3 regions of the Colwellia sp. BRX9-1 genome follow, and region 2 is predicted to be linked to each of the others. Evidence: riboswitches for the same ligand, from Rfam matches in the RefSeq annotation. Region 2 holds a riboswitch; each other region holds the start of a gene.
The links. Region 2 has a riboswitch for cobalamin ahead of cobO (cob(I)yrinic acid a,c-diamide adenosyltransferase). Riboswitches for the same ligand answer to the same signal wherever they lie in the genome.
Positions count from the first base shown of each region.

Region 1: linked by a shared signal. The riboswitch ahead of H4J76_RS06185 (TonB-dependent receptor) and the one ahead of cobO (cob(I)yrinic acid a,c-diamide adenosyltransferase) in region 2 are both predicted to bind cobalamin.
Region 3: linked by a shared signal. The riboswitch ahead of H4J76_RS06225 (ABC transporter ATP-binding protein) and the one ahead of cobO (cob(I)yrinic acid a,c-diamide adenosyltransferase) in region 2 are both predicted to bind cobalamin.

Region 1 covers NZ_JACGVM010000004.1:125,790-131,162, reverse strand. The annotation lists gene H4J76_RS06190 (cadherin repeat domain-containing protein) at 1-1,342, opposite strand, end outside; gene H4J76_RS06185 (TonB-dependent receptor) at 1,343-3,406, opposite strand; cobalamin riboswitch at 3,436-3,607, opposite strand; gene H4J76_RS06180 (MarR family winged helix-turn-helix transcriptional regulator) at 4,003-4,449, opposite strand; gene H4J76_RS06175 (sigma 54-interacting transcriptional regulator) at 4,467-5,373, opposite strand, start outside.
Region 2 covers NZ_JACGVM010000007.1:1,866-7,238, reverse strand. The annotation lists gene H4J76_RS08550 (lipoprotein-releasing ABC transporter permease subunit) at 1-802, opposite strand, end outside; gene H4J76_RS08545 (M13 family metallopeptidase) at 1,135-3,207, shown strand; cobalamin riboswitch at 3,359-3,503, shown strand; gene cobO (cob(I)yrinic acid a,c-diamide adenosyltransferase) at 3,626-4,231, shown strand; gene H4J76_RS08535 (c-type cytochrome) at 5,196-5,373, shown strand, end outside.
Region 3 covers NZ_JACGVM010000004.1:135,983-141,355, reverse strand. The annotation lists gene H4J76_RS06235 (TonB-dependent receptor) at 1-1,346, shown strand, start outside; gene H4J76_RS06230 (histidine phosphatase family protein) at 1,759-2,370, shown strand; cobalamin riboswitch at 2,443-2,592, shown strand; gene H4J76_RS06225 (ABC transporter ATP-binding protein) at 2,737-3,600, shown strand; gene H4J76_RS06220 (iron ABC transporter permease) at 3,593-4,612, shown strand; gene cobT (nicotinate-nucleotide--dimethylbenzimidazole phosphoribosyltransferase) at 4,624-5,373, shown strand, end outside.

The DNA.
Region 1 (5,373 bases), on a different contig from region 2:
AAGCAATATAGCTAATTTGTTCGGTGCCAGTAGCCGCTACCTTTTCATTAGCAATAACACCCGTTGTCGGGTTAAAGGTATATACCGTTGAAAGCTCATAATAACTTGGCGTAAAAAATGTTTCACTGGCAACAAAATAGCCTTTTGTTTCGGATACAACGACGCTTGAACCAATATAAGCACCGGTATTATTTTCAATATCTGCAGCAGACAAAACACTGCTCAAGTTATAATCACTTGTCGCTATCGCTTCGATGCGACTAGAGGTTAAGTCAGCACTGCTATATGAGTTACGTGTTGTAACATATACCGTATCGCCTTGACTCACTATACTATGACCCAGTGGGTTTAAGCCTTGAAGCGGAATACCTTTAAGATTATCATTTTCATCAGCATTTGTTTCAATCTCTTGGTCTGTCGCTGTATCAAAAACGGCTACATAAGCTGTGTTTGGTGAAAAAGAGTCTGATAAACGTTGCATAGCAATAAACAGTTTACCGTCGGCAATTGTCGCTGAGGCAGGGTTTGGTGTGCCATTACTATTGTTATCAGCGATGTAGCTAGATAGATCTAATTGACCCAATTTGAAATCTTCAAATTGTGTTGCCTGAGGATTAACAATCCAAACTTTGTCTGAACCGTAACGTAAAAGATAAGCTTTGCTTTCATTGACCGACACTAAGTCATAGGGATTACGAGTATTTGAATCGCCGGTATCTTGGGTTGTATATGACCAAACTTCTGTATCAAGGGCATCAGCATTATATTTTGAAATAGAATCAATGTTATAACGGCCAATGTGAAAAACGTCTTTATTGTAGCTACGAACAGTATAGTCAGAGGCATCTTTAATATAATAGCCTTTGGTGACTTGCTCTGTAATTGGGTCTAAGGTCACAACTTCAGAGCCTGAAAAATCAGGTGCAACTGTTTGAACAACCGCGAATGATGGTGTGTCTTTCACATCACCGACACTCACTTGAATAGCCAATTCACCGGTTAAGTTCTTTTTACTGTCATCCGTTGCAACAATTGTGACAGCGAAAGGACCGACTTCACCGCTGTCAAAATCAGGAGCATCTATAAAGCTTAATTCACCACTTTGTGTGATGCTAAATAAATCACTTGAATTACCCGTAAGTGAAAGTACGATAGCGTCTCCATCGGCATCAGTAGCATTATAGGTGCCAACTGATGTTGTGTTTTCTTCTATCGTTGGGCTACTTGCGCCGGTAACTATTGGTGCGACATTACTTTTTGAACTTCCGCCACAGCCTGCAAGAGCAACAGTGCTCAGTACTAAACTTAATGGTAATATGTGTTTTTTAAAGCTAGTTAACATTTAAAATCCCTTAATTGTGTATTTTATTTTTAAGCTGCGACCCTGCGATGTTCTATTCGCAAGATCTTGGTATTTATCGTTAAATAAATTATTGGCGGCAAAAGATATTCTATGTTTGCCTTTTTTCCAGTTGACTGAAAAATCTGATACGGTGCGGTTGGCTGGATTACCATTACCTACATGACCGTTATTATTTTGAATTCTGTTAATGAGATTGAAGTACAAGTCTTTATCTTTACTTACTTTAAATGACATATTCCATGCGGAATTTACCTTGTATTTCAACGCTACGCTGTACTGTTGATGATATATACCAGGTAGTTTCTTCTTATTAAATGCGACAAATTTTGATGTGGTTTCACTGTCTATAATATTGGCTTGTAGTGCGAAAGATAATTGTGTTAATAATTGATAATTTGTTTGAATTTCAATGCCTAACAAGTCTGCATTACTGACATTTCTATAGCTACCGACATTACTTGAGTTAAAAATTGCGACAATTGAATTTTCTAATTTTTGTTGGTAAATAGATGAAGATATAGACAGACTTTTGTAAAGGTACTGCCCACCCATTGAGAGTGTTTTTGCTTCTTCTGGCAATAAATTATCATTACCCTTAAAGGAGCCTCTATCACCAAATAATTCGTATAATGTCGGTGTTCTCACACCATTACTTAAGTTACTGGTAACTTTTAAATTACCTTGCTTAAAGCTTAACCCGACTTCAGTTGTTTGATAATTATCATTGGCTACAAACTTAGCTGCACTGGATTGATTAATCGCTATGTTTGAATTTTTCTCTTGTAGGTTACTCAACAATGCATACACTTCTATGGGGAGTGACTCGGGTTGCCACTCAATGCGAGAGCCTATGTTGAGTTGTTCTTTTTTTGCTGAAATATCACATGACGCTATACCATTACATTGTGTTGGTTTTCCGTTGTGTTCGCTAACAGAGCTGAAATTTTGTTTATTAAAACTGACAAATGGCATTAGATTAAACTCGTTCCATGTAAGGTAAGGTTTAAAGCCGATATGTTTTTTTGTTGTTTCATAATCATTGATATCAAGTTTTATCGAGTCGGGACTTGAAATATAACGCTCATCTTTATTTTCAGCGTAGGCTTCAAATTCAATTGAATTTAGCCAAGGGGATTTGCTTAACCATTGATGTTGATAGCTATAGCGTAAGTTGTCAGAGTTTAACGTCGAATTGTTTTCAGGGGAGTTGTTTTGGTAATTAGGCAGGGCTTTTTCTTGATCGTTATATTGTACATTGACCCTGATCTGATGTTGATTAAATTGGAATATGTCGTTTATAAAAAAAGACTTCTTTGTAAACTCATTATTTCTTAATGCTTGTCTGTCAGACGTATCACTACTACTAAAGCCCGCAGGAACGATAAAATCGTAATCGTTGTCACTGTTAATATAATGACCACCAAAAGACAGACTGTGAGTTTTAAATGCTTTATTATAAAGCGCATTAACTTCTTGATAGCCAAATGAGCCCGTGGCCAAGGTTAATTTACTGGAGTCTTCAGTGGGGTTGTAAGTGTTAATGCGAATAACACCACCTATAGGGGTAGCGCCGGTACCAATCGCTTGATTTTTACTGATTTCAATACTTTCAATTTGTTCTGTGGGTATCTGGTTTAAATCAAAACCACCAAATTGGCTATCGTTAATAAGTTGACCATCAATATAAAGTTGGACCTGCTTACTACTCGACCCTCTAATTGAAACAGAGACAGGATTACCAATTCCACTTATTTGGCGAATTTGAATGCCATTTATCGACTGTAAAATATCGGCAAGCGTTTGCGATGAGTATATAAAGCTTTCGCGATGTAATACTTGATAATTAGGTGTATTAAATGACTGATCATTAACAACTTCAATGACTTCTATATCGTCAGTTGACACGTCTCCTACTTGCGCAAATACAGGCATCGCTATGAGTAAAAGAACAAAGATATTTCGTAAATAAGAAAAAATAATAACCTCAAAAAATTTTGAGGGAGGTACGGAAGGATCATGACAACTAGCTATTGCTAATGTCATTAAATTCCGTAGCGCCCACCGCACTGCAAGTCATTCGATATCATTTAGGCCGGTCTCCGGGCTTAACTTTACATAGCGTAAAGTATTACCGTTGCGGGGGCAGCGTTAGAATTATGCATAGCATGTACTAACTTCCCGATTATCTCTAATTCATACCTTGTTAAAGTATAAATATTGAGCACCTAATCAATTATGGTCGTTATTTTGAGACTATTAATATAGCTTGTCAACAGTTAGAGTATTAAATCTATAGTTCATGGCTAGTTAGCTTTAATCGTTTGACGGGTTTAACGCAACGTCATTTACTCTTTATTTTGACTCAGCCCTTTGAGTTCAGAGGTAAAACATGTCGTATTATCAGAAAAACTTTGTTGCCAGACTATTTTATCTGATGGTATTAACGATGATCTGGTGAGGCATTTTTTGAAGTTACTGACACTTTAGTGACGGCAATTTCTTCTTTTTAATTAATAATGAATCGTTCAATAACAGCCGATAAAACCTAAGCTCTACGGTAGGTATTTATTGTCTGCCAATTTCACCTAGGCTGTTTAATGGTGAGTTTGGTCAGTCATTATCAGCGACAATTGTCATTGTTATTGATTCGCTATATCCACTGATTTTAAAGTTAATTTTTCAATAATATTAGCTAGCTGATTTTTTTCTTCAGCACTTAATACCGATAATAGTTCTTGCTCACGAGCTAGCACCATAGGTATTAACTGTTGATATATAGCCAAACCTTGCGTGGTTAGTTTTAATAGCGAAGAGCGTTTATCGGATTTATCTGTGTTTTTAACCAATAATCCCTGAGCTTGCATCCTTGTTATTGCGCGGCTCGCCGGCATTTTTTCTAAGTTAGTTTGTTCACCTATCTGCTTTGCGGATAATAACTCTCCGTTACCTAAGCTGGCTAGCACTCGCCATTCTTGACGAGAAAGCTCAAATCTTCCTGTGTAAATGTCAGCAATGTTATCACTCACTTTTACTTGCAGTTGCGTCAGCTGATAAGGAAAAAAGTTGGTTAAGTGTAAGCTTTTCATCGTTTAGTTATGCTCGGCTATGCTTGTGAAATCATGTTGTTGTCTAGTCTAAATGATTCGGCATTTAAGTGATGCTTTTTCAATAGTTTATAGAATTCTGTTCGGTTTCGCTGCGCTATTTTTGCGGCTTGTGAAACATTACCTTCGGTGGTTTTTAGTAATTTTGCTAAGTAGTCACGCTCGAATTGCTCTCTCGCTTCTTGAAAAGAAGGCAGCTGTGCACTTTCATTACGTAAAGCATTATTAATTAAACTCTCACTAATTAATGGCTCGGTAGATAAAGCGACGCATTGCTCAACAACATTTTGTAATTGTCTAATATTACCGGGCCATTCAGCCCTAATTAAAATCTCCATCGCGGCTTGGCTAAAGCCGTTTATTTTATGACTGGTACTTTTAATCGCGACTGTTAAAAAGTGCTGGGCAAGCAAAGGAATATCTTCACGTCGTTCAGACAGGGCTGGTAAAGTGAGTTCCACAACATTTAAGCGGTAGTAAAGATCTTCACGAAAGCTTTTATCTATGATCGCTTGTTGTAAGTTTTTATGGGTAGCGGCAATAATACGGACATCGACTTTTACTGACTGGGCACTGCCGACTGGGCGCACCTCTTTTTCTTGTAAGGCGCGTAATAATTTAACTTGAAAGCTCATCGGCATGTCGCCGACTTCATCAAGAAATAAGGTACCACCATGGGTTGATTGGAAAAGCCCTTGATGATTTTTATCTGCGCCAGTAAAAGCACCTTTACAGTGTCCAAATAACTCTGACTCGAGTAATTGTTCAGGTATTGCCGCACAATTAATCGCCGTAAATTTTTTATCATGACGCTTACTTGCTAAATGCACGGCTTTTGCCAGGAGTTCTTTACCTGTACCACTGGGACTATGGATCAATAAACTAAAGTCACTTTGGGCAACTTGA
Region 2 (5,373 bases):
ATAAAGCGCCTTGAGTATCGCGCCATGTAGTAAAATCATACTGTGGATATTGTTGTTTTAAACGTTTGACCACATGCTCAGCAGCAAAAGCATCATCAAGATACAAACGAAGTTTTTCAACGCCATCACCTCTTTGTCGATGAAGTTTTGCGCCATCTTTACTGTGAATATAAACCAGTCCTTCATCAACTTGTGAGCCAACACTAAAAATACCAGCGATGGTAAAAGTGCGTTGCACCGGAATTCTCCCCATTGGGGTAAAGACGGTTTTATTAGGCAGTGTTAGACGTATTTTATCACCCAAATCGACATCAAGTTGCCTTGCTAACGACTGTCCGATAACAATGGCAAAGCTCTGTGTCGATAGATTATCTAAATGTCCTGATACCATAGAGTTGTTAACAATATTGTGCTGCTCGAATTCAGGCATGATTCCTTGAATGAGTACACCGCGTAATGCGCCAGAATTAGCTTGTATGAGTGCTTCACTTTCCAACAAAGGAGTAACTTTTTTAACTTTAGGCGTAAGTAATAATTGTTCACGTAGGATTTGCCATGTAGGTAAAGCATTGTTTTTGTTTTGCTGAGGTTGATTGGCGACGACAATATGGGGAACTAGACCCAATATTCTCCGTTTTTGTTCACCTTCTAAACCGTCCATAACGGAAACAACGGTGATCAATGATGCGACACCCAGGACGATACCGACAATGGAGAAAAAAGTGATAAAGGATACAAATCCAGAACTTTTACGGCTACGACTATAGCGTAGCCCAATGAAAAAACTGACGGGTTGAAACATTAATTAAACTTCATCTTATGTTATTCAGTAAGAGAACTATTACTCTAGTTAAGTAGCCACAGCATAGCACAGTCAATGTTTTATTTGGCAGCAATAAAGCCAACAATTAATATTGATAAAAATCAAAGTTAAAAATATTACGATTATTTTCAGTTAGTTAAATAAAAAAATAAAAAAATCATCAGGCTTAATGTACAAAATAAAATACGGCACTGCTGATACATTATGTAAAAATTCATGTCCAAATCTAGTAAAAAGCCCTGTAACCCTTTAGTATCAATGCGTTTACCATTTTATAACCATATTCTTTACTTAATAATAATGAGATTACCATGAAAAAAATAATAACAGGTGCAGTCTGTTCTTCGTTATTGTTGCTTGCCGCTTGCAACGACAATCCAGAAAGCACTGAGACAACTAAGCAAGAAATGCCTATCATGCAAAAAACTGCATTAGCTTCAGGTATCGACAAAGCAACAATGGACTTATCCGTTCGTCCACAAGACAACTTTTATCGTTATGTAAACGGTGCTTGGTTGAACGCTAATGAAATCCCTGGAGATAAAACGTCAATTGGTGCCTTTTATGACTTACGTGACGAAGCTGATGACAATGTAAAAGTAATCATTGAAGAATTAGCAGCAACAGAAAATTTAAAAATGGGCAGCGACGAGCAAAAAGTAGCTGACTTATTCCGTTCATATATGAACATGGATGCACGTAATACTGCAGGTATGGCTCCTATCCAACCATTATTTGATAGCATCAATGGTTTAAAAGACAAGAATGAACTTGCGACATTTTTTGGTGAAAATCAAAAAAATGGTGTAGGTAGCCCATTAGCGTTTTATATCAGCGTTGACGGTAAAGACTCAACTCGCTATGCCACTCATATTTGGCAAACAGGTTTAGGCTTACCCGACAGAGATTACTACTTTGATGAAACCGAACGTTTTGCCGCATTACGTAAAGGTTATGTTGCTCATATTGAAAATATGTTCAACTTAGCTGGTTTGAAGAACGGTAAAGCTGCTGCGCAAACGGTCATGGCAATTGAAACTAAATTAGCAGGTTTTCATTGGACAAAAGTTGAAACTCGTGACAGCAGTAAAACTTACAATAAATTCGATGTCGCTGACTTAAACACAGTTACTGATGCATTTAACTGGAATGCTTACCTTGCTGCTCAAGGCGTATCAGCCCAAAAAGACATCATTATTAACCAACCTTCATTTGTTAAAGGTTTTGGCGAAATATTTGCAGCAACCTCATTAGCTGATTGGCAAACTTACTTAACTTTCCATACCTTAAGTAACTTTGCTGGTTCTTTAACCGCTGACTTAGATAATGAAAACTTTGACTTTTATTCTCAGCAGTTAAGAGGACAAAAAGAACAACGTCCAATGTGGAAGCGTGGTGTTGGCGTAGTTAACAGCAATTTAGGTGAGGTTATTGGTAAAGTTTATGTGAGCCGTCACTTTAAGCCCGAAGCTAAAACCCGAATGACACAACTTGTTGAAAACTTACGCGGAGCATATGGTGCAAGTATTGATGAACTAGAGTGGATGTCTGATTCAACTAAAAAAGCTGCCCATGTAAAACTAGCAAGCTTTGATCCTAAAATTGGTTACCCAAATAAGTGGGAAGATTACTCCGCACTTGTTATTAAAGGTGATGACTTAGTGGGCAATAAAATGCGTTCTGGTAGTGTTTCTCATCAAAAAGAAGTCGCTAAGTTAGGTGGTCCAATTGATAAGCAAGAATGGGGCATGACGCCGCAAACTGTTAATGCTTATTACAATCCAACTAAGAATGAAATTGTTTTCCCTGCAGCCATATTACAACCACCATTTTTCAACTTAGCTGCTGACGATGCGGTTAACTATGGCGGTATTGGCGCGGTTATCGGTCATGAAATGGGTCACGGATTTGACGACCAAGGGAGTAAGTATGATGGCGACGGTAACATGCGTAACTGGTGGACTGAAGCAGATTTAGCGGCCTTTAAAGTTCGCACCGATGACTTGGTAAAACAATACGATGGCTATTCAGTATTTGAAGACTTAAATGTAAACGGTTCTTTAACACTGGGCGAGAATATTGGTGATTTATCAGGGGTAACTATCGCGTATAAAGCTTATATTGCTTCATTAAATGGTAAAGAAGCACCGGTAATTGACGGACTAACTGGCGATCAACGTTTCTTCATGGGCTTTGCTCAAGTATGGCGTGGAAAAAAGGTTGAGAAATCATTACGTAATCAAGTAGCAACTGACCCTCATTCACCTGGTGAGTTCCGTGCATTAGGCTCTTTATCTAACATGCCTGAATTCTACAAAGCGTTTAACGTTAAAGAAGGTGATGCTATGTATATCGCCCCTGAGAAACGTGTAAAAATTTGGTAAGCCAATGGCTTAGTTAAATAACGTTATTATTAGAAAACACTAAAATGCCAACAACTATTGTTGGCATTTTTATTACTGAAAATTCCTTGCCTTAGATTCTATTTATCAAAAACATAAAATCAATGGTGTTTAATGCCGCTAGATATTGTAAATAATTAAAAATCTCGTAAACTAATGCAACGTAAACGTGTTTAGGGAATAAGGTGAGAAACCTTGACTGTTCCCGCAACTGTAAATTGTAGTGACTTAAGAGTTGCCAATGAGTCAGCATACCTATCCACAATAAAATCACCACCATTAACATCAATAAAATCGTGCGGGAATACACGGTAAATTGCTATTTTTTAAGGGACCCCCTTAACGTTAGCCTTGCCTTTTCTCCTCTTTAAAATGACTATAATTATCAATAGGAATACTCATGGTTGACGAAACACAAAAAAGTGAAAAACACCAAGCACGCATGCAAAAAGTAAAAGATAAAGTTGATGCAAGAGTTGATGCTGCCACTGATGAACGCGGTATATTAATTGTAATTACAGGTAACGGTAAGGGTAAGTCAACATCAGGATTTGGCACGCTAACTCGCGCAGTAGGACACGGTCTAAACGCAGCAGCCATTCAATTTATAAAGGGCACTTGGGCTTGTGGCGAAAGAAATGTCCTAGAAAAGCTCGGCGTACCTTTTCACGTGATGGCAACAGGGTTTACTTGGAATACACAAGATAAATCAACCGATATTGCCGCTGCTCAACTTGTTTGGAAAGAAGCAAAGAAACTATTAGCTGACGAAACCATTGATGTTGTGCTACTTGATGAACTGACTTACATGCTGTCGTTTAAATACCTTGATCTTGATGAAGTATTAGACGCCATCGCTAATCGCCCGCCTATGCAACATGTAATAGCCACAGGCCGTGGCGCACATCGTTCACTCTTAGAATTAGCTGATACGGTTAGTGAAGTGCAATCGATTAAACATGCTTTTGATAATAATATAAAAGCACAAAAAGGTATTGATTGGTAATAACTCAGCCGTGTTGATACCAACTACGTCATGCTGATACCAACTACGTCATGCTGAATTTATTTCAGTATCAGCATGGCGAAATGACAACCTAAAATCGAGCTTTCATGTGTTACACGCATAATGTTTGAGATTGATCTCTTCAGATCACTTTTACTACAAAGACGACCTATCTTAATTTTAATAAGTAGTCCGCTTAGCCACCACAGCGGTCGTTCATCATCTAATAATTAAAGCTTACTTTGATAAGTATTGCAGAAGTTAGCTTTTGGTTTTTCTTTAGGTTGACTGTTCGCTCAGGCTGTGTAAAAACACTCAGCTTACAATTTTTATGCAACGCTATGTAAATTCAAAGGTAGTTTGACACCAAACTTACTACAGATTTAAATCTACAGAGCCTTTTGTCGTTGATATTTCCAAATTACGCAAGTTCAAAATAGTTTTCACACAGCCTGCGCTATCAGTTGACCTTAATATTTATGTATTAAAGGTTCGTTAAGCTTTTCTGCCCTTATTGGTTTGTTAGCTGGCATTCACCCGGCAAAAAGTGCCGCTAAATTAGCCCCCATAAAAGCGCTGCGCACTGAATGATTTATTCAGTGTTATCGGATAGACAAAGTTATTTACCTACTTTATTCATAAGCTGTTAGTTTTTCATTAACGTCTACATCATTGATCTATATCAACGTCCTTCCAAGAAAAAATAGAATCCTCAAGTAAGAACAACTAGACTAAAAATCAACCTAATAGTGGAAAGCGCTATGTGTAATTTTTTTGGAATCATCTGCTTTTTAACTTGTACTGCTATCCCAGCAGAGTCTTTGATATCACCAGAAAAATGCTTATCTATACAATTTGTAGATATCAATAAGCAAGAAAAAATTCTAATACTATTGAGACTTTACTCATGGTTTTGATCAGCGCTTTAATTAATTCAACTTAAAAAAGTAATTAAGGAATAACAATGAAATACATTCTATTCACTTTACTTATCGTTTTGTCATTAACGCTATTCAGTTGTGATAAAGGGGTTGATTCCCCACGAGGATTTAGCCTGCCTAAAGGTAATATTGAAACAGGTAAAACAGTTTTCTTAAAGTACCAATGTTTAGCGTGCCACACACTAAAAGGTGTTGAGGACT
Region 3 (5,373 bases), on a different contig from region 2:
ACACTTGGCAAGTTACTGATGAGTGGATGGTATACTTAGGTTTGCGTTCAGAAGGCTTTGAAAACCGCAACGGTGATGGCGATTCATTTGTTAAATCTGACAGTGAATTGGCGCCGCGTTTGGGCTTCTCTTGGGATATGGATGGCGATGGTAACAAAAAACTTTTCGGTACTGCCGGGCGTTACTTTATGCCAATCGCGGCTAATACAAATATTCGTGCTGCAGGTACTGAATGGAGCTATGAAGAGTACTTTTATGTAGACAGTGCTGATGAAAATCCAATCACTGCTGCTCCTGATAAAGTGGGCGACGCTATTGGTACAAGAAACTCTAACGGTGATGAGAAAGCGCCTGATTCAAGAACCGTAGCGGCAACAAACTTAAAACCTATGCATCAAGATGAATTTATTCTTGGCTATCAACAGCAGGTTGATGACTGGATTTTAGGTGCCAAGGCTATTTACCGTGAAGTTAAAGATGGCATGGATGATTACTGTTCTCATCAGCCATTTATCGATTATGCAACAGAGAATGGTTATAATGATTTCGATTATAAATCAATGGCTGGCTGTATGATGATGAACCCAGGTAATGATTTTTCTATTGCGCTGGATCTTAACAATGACGGTAATTACGAGGTAGAAAGTGTTCCTGAAGAATACTTCGGCCTAGAAAAATACAAACGTACTTATAAAGCTTTAGAATTCACTTTCGAGAAGCCTTTTGCTGACGGTTGGTTCTTGCAGGGCTCTTATACTTTAGCTAAAAGTGAAGGTAACTCAGAAGGTTATGTTAACTCGACTCTAGAGCAAGAGGATGCAGGTTTAACACAAGACATTGATAATGCATTATTTCAGCATGGTGCCTATGGTGCTTTACCCAATGATCGTCGTCACACCTTTAAAGCTTTTGGTGCATACCAAGTTAATGATGAGATTTCAGTATCTGTTAATTTCAGTTTACAATCTGGTCGTCCAAGAAACTGTGTTGGTTTTATCCCACTTGACGAACTTAGAGATGAGTTAGGTGTTGATGCTGGCGGTTTAGCTAATTACGGTGCTTCATCGTTTTACTGTGGTGGTGTATTAGGTAATCGTGGCGATCAAGGCCGTACTCCATGGGTTAAAAATGTTGATCTAGGTTTAACGTATAAGCCGGAATATGTTGATGGCTTAACCGTGAAAGTCAATGTTAGAAATGCCTTTAACTTTCAAGAAGTCACTGAATACAATGAAACAGGTGACGTAGGCTCGGCTTCATCGAGACTGCCTAACCCTAACTATACGACACCCGTAAACTACCAAGCTCCACGTAGAATTACACTGACTGCTCGTTATAGTTTCTAATTAAATAGTAAAGTTAAACATATTTAAATTAGCCAAGCCGTTCAGATAAACTGAGCGGCTTTTTTATAGATGAATTTAGGCACTTTTTGCTATTACATTAAAGCATTAAGAGAGAAGCCCCCGGACCGCCTTGGTTTTCAACAGTATCAAAAGAACAAAACGAATTAGCAGGTATTTTACCTTTAAATCTAGGGTCCTATTATGATGGAAATGAGGGATTAAAACGTGCGTTTTTTCCGTAAACGTGAGGCTAAATGGCGAGGTAGTTAAGTGCTCATTTTGCTAAAGTGAACAACATTGACGCGCATGCTGTCGCTTATAAGTGCACGGCTATTTGTCATAGTACTTACGCAATATTGAATTTAAGGTTACGCTATGCTTTTTTACACTATATATATTAAGAGGTAATGCTTTGCTACAGCGGACTTTATATTTATTACGCCATGGTGAAATTGCTACACCGGGTATTTTAGCCGGTAAAACAGATGTCGCACTTTCTGAAAATGGCTTGCAACAGCTGTGGGACGTTAGCCAAAAATTACCAGAGATATCCTTTTGTATCAGTTCACCTTTGCAACGTTGTCAGGTGTTTGCCAAAGCATACTCATTAAAATACAGCATTAATCTCCAATTAAGCGATAACCTTAAAGAAATGAATTTTGGTGATTGGGATGGAAAAACCTATCAAGCCTTGTGGCAGATAAAAGCCAGTGCTGTGCAGCCTTCACTGGGTGATTTTTGGCAAAACCCTTGGCAGCATACTGTGCCTAATGGTGAAGCTATGGCTGATTTTGTCAAGCGTGTCGATACTTGGTGGCAAGAATGGCTTGCAGACGCACCCGAAGGAAATACCTTGGTGGTTGCGCATGGTGGTGTTATCAAACACTTAATTGCGCGTGTACTTAATTTGCCTATGCCGGGCACGGTTCACATGAGTCATATTGATATTCCTTATGCGGGGCTAGTTAAAGTTAATATTTATACTGATGATAGTGGCGTTGATTGGCCAAAAATAGTGTGGTGATAAGTTACCTCGATAAGTCAATGAATTCGGTGTTATTGGCAATTAAACCTTGCTATTTTTAGTGAGCAGACGATAATCTCCAAACAAAATTATATAACTCATTTTTAATGTGGGAATGTGGTGAAAAACCGCAACTGTACCCGCAACTGTAAAAGCCTTTTAGTGGTATTTAATAACCATAAAGCTTAAGTCAGGATACCCATTAATTTAGAGTCATTTGCCTATCAAAATGACAGGCAAAACCAACAAAGTCGAGCGGGTTTACTCGAACATTGTATTGTCGACTCTTGAGTTTTCATATACTAAGAGATTGATTGTGCTCTGTTTGATGCTCCTTAAGTGTCAATAGTATGTGAGTAGCAATTTTTGAATAGTAGCCAGGATCAATCCTCATCAATAAATACCGCTAATACCGCATTGCTTTCAGTGCAGCATCTTTCTTGGCATGCCGACAGCCAACTTATTTTAGATGATATTTCTTTCACCATTAAAAAAGGCAGTTTTACTGGTATTTTAGGGCCTAATGGTGCCGGAAAGTCTAGCTTACTTCGCTGCTTATATCGTTACGTAAAACCTGATTCTGGTTTGGTGGAATTTAATCAAAAAGATATTTGGAAAAAGTATGACGCCTATCAATATGCGCAAGATATCGCTGTAGTTTTACAAGAAACACCCACCCATTTTAACTTAACTGTTCATGACGTTGTTGCGCTGGGTTTACTGCCACACAAAGGTCTATTTACCCGTGATCAAGCCAGCGACCGACTCAAGATAGACCGTGCTATTAAGCAGGTTGGCTTAGTGGATAAAAACTTACAAAATTTTGAACATTTATCCGGTGGAGAAAAACAACGCGCACTTATAGCTCGTGCTATCGTGCAAACGCCCAGCTTACTTATTATGGACGAGCCAACCAGTCATCTTGATGTTCGCTATCAAATTCAGGTTATTGAATTAGCTAAATCGCTAGGCATCACGGTTATTGCGTCTTTTCATGATTTAAACCTTGCCAGTGCGATGTGCGATCAACTGCTGGTGTTAGATAAAGGTAAACTGGTTAAGCAAGGGTCACCACAAGCGGTGATCACCTCTGAAATGTTATCAAATGTATTTGGTGTCTGCGCGCAAGTTTCTCTTCATCCACAACATAAGGTTCCTCATATTTCTTATTTCTATGGCTACGATACTCAAGAAAAAACGGCAGAAAGTAGAGCGTTACCTCATGTTTAAGGTCAATCATTCGGGGATTATTTTTCTGACCTTAGCTTTCGGTGTTATCAGCTTTATTGCGTCGTTATCTTTAGGTGCGGCAGATATCAGTTTTAGCGATGTTACTTCGAGTCTACTGGCTAGTTTATCCGCAGATAAAGACGCTAGTGAGGTGATTTTTTATGAGCGTATTATTTGGGAGTTACGCATGCCGCGCGCCATTTTAGCTTTTTTAGCGGGTTGTGGCTTAGCGGTTTCTGGGCTGATTTTACAAACGGTAACGCGAAATCCATTAGCTGACCCTTATCTTTTTGGTATTTCTTCAGGGGCTTCTTTAGGAGTCGTTATATCTATTGTTTTATTGGGCAGCACTATTTCTGTTGTAACACCTGTCGCGGCTTTTGCGGGCAGTTTAGTGGCGATGCTAATGTTGCTAATGATCTCTGGTCGTCGGCAAAGTCAACAAGTTGAATCTATGCTATTGGCTGGCGTAGCGTTATCGTTTTTGTTCAGCTCGTTTACTAGCTTGTTACTTTATCATACCGATCCACAAGCGGTTACGGCGATATTATTTTGGACTATGGGCAGTTTTTCACGTGCGCAATGGTCAATTTTATGGTTTCCCGCGGTCGTTATTATTAGCTGTGTCATTATGATGTTAGCGTATCGACGCCAACTGAATGCAATGTTGTTAGGCGATGAAAGTGCTACAACCTTAGGTATTAATGTTAACCGCTTTCGCTTAGTGATGTTGGTACTGAGTTCACTGATCACCGCAACGTTAGTCTCTTTGTGCGGCGGTATAGGCTTTGTTGGCTTGATGATACCCCATATTGTACGATTTTTTGTTTCTCAAGGCACTGTTTTTGGCATTATGTTAACCGCTTTAGTCGGTGGTATTTTTATGATTTGGGTGGATGTATTATCGAGAGTTGTACTAGAAAACCAAGAGCTACCCGTAGGTGTTATCACTTCTGCTTTGGGGAGCTTATTCTTTTTATCCTTGTTGTACTTTCGCAAAAATAAAGCTTAAAGGAGCTATTGATGAACTTTGCTATTAAAAAAGTAACTGATGTGTTTAATCAACAGATCCAGTCGACTATCGATGGAAAAACTAAACCACTCGGCGCATTAGGCCAACTAGAAGATACCGCTAAAATTATTGCCGCTGTGCAGTTATCAATAGTAAATACTGACCAACAATCATTGAGTATTAAACATCCTAGTTTATTTATATTTGCCGGTGATCACGGTGTCGCAGCGCAAGGTGTTTCTATTGCACCTAGTGAAGTGACCTCACAAATGGTGGCTAATTTTGCCAGCGGTGGCGCGGCGATTAATGTCTTTTGTAAGCAGCTTGGTTGGCAGTTAAGTGTGGTAGATGCGGGTATTTTATCGCCAATTGATAATTGTTCAGGCGTTATCAATCAACGTTTAGGCAATATCACCGCACCATTAAATATCGCACCAGCGATGAGTCTAGCGCAAGTTGAACTCGGTTTTGAAAAAGCGACTGCTTTGGTCAAATCAGTTCATGAAAAAGGCTGTAACTTAATCGCTTTTGGTGAAATGGGAATTGGTAACACTACTTCTGCCGCCGCTATTATGGCGGCTGTTATGGGTATTCCAGCCAGCGAATGTGTTGGACGAGGTACTGGCGTTAGTGATGAAATAGTAAAAATCAAACAACAGGTCATTGAGCAAGCATTAGTGCTTCATCAAGGAAGTCTCAACAGCCCTAAAGAAATTTTAGCGTCTTTAGGTGGTTTTGAAATCGTACAAATTACCGCAGCT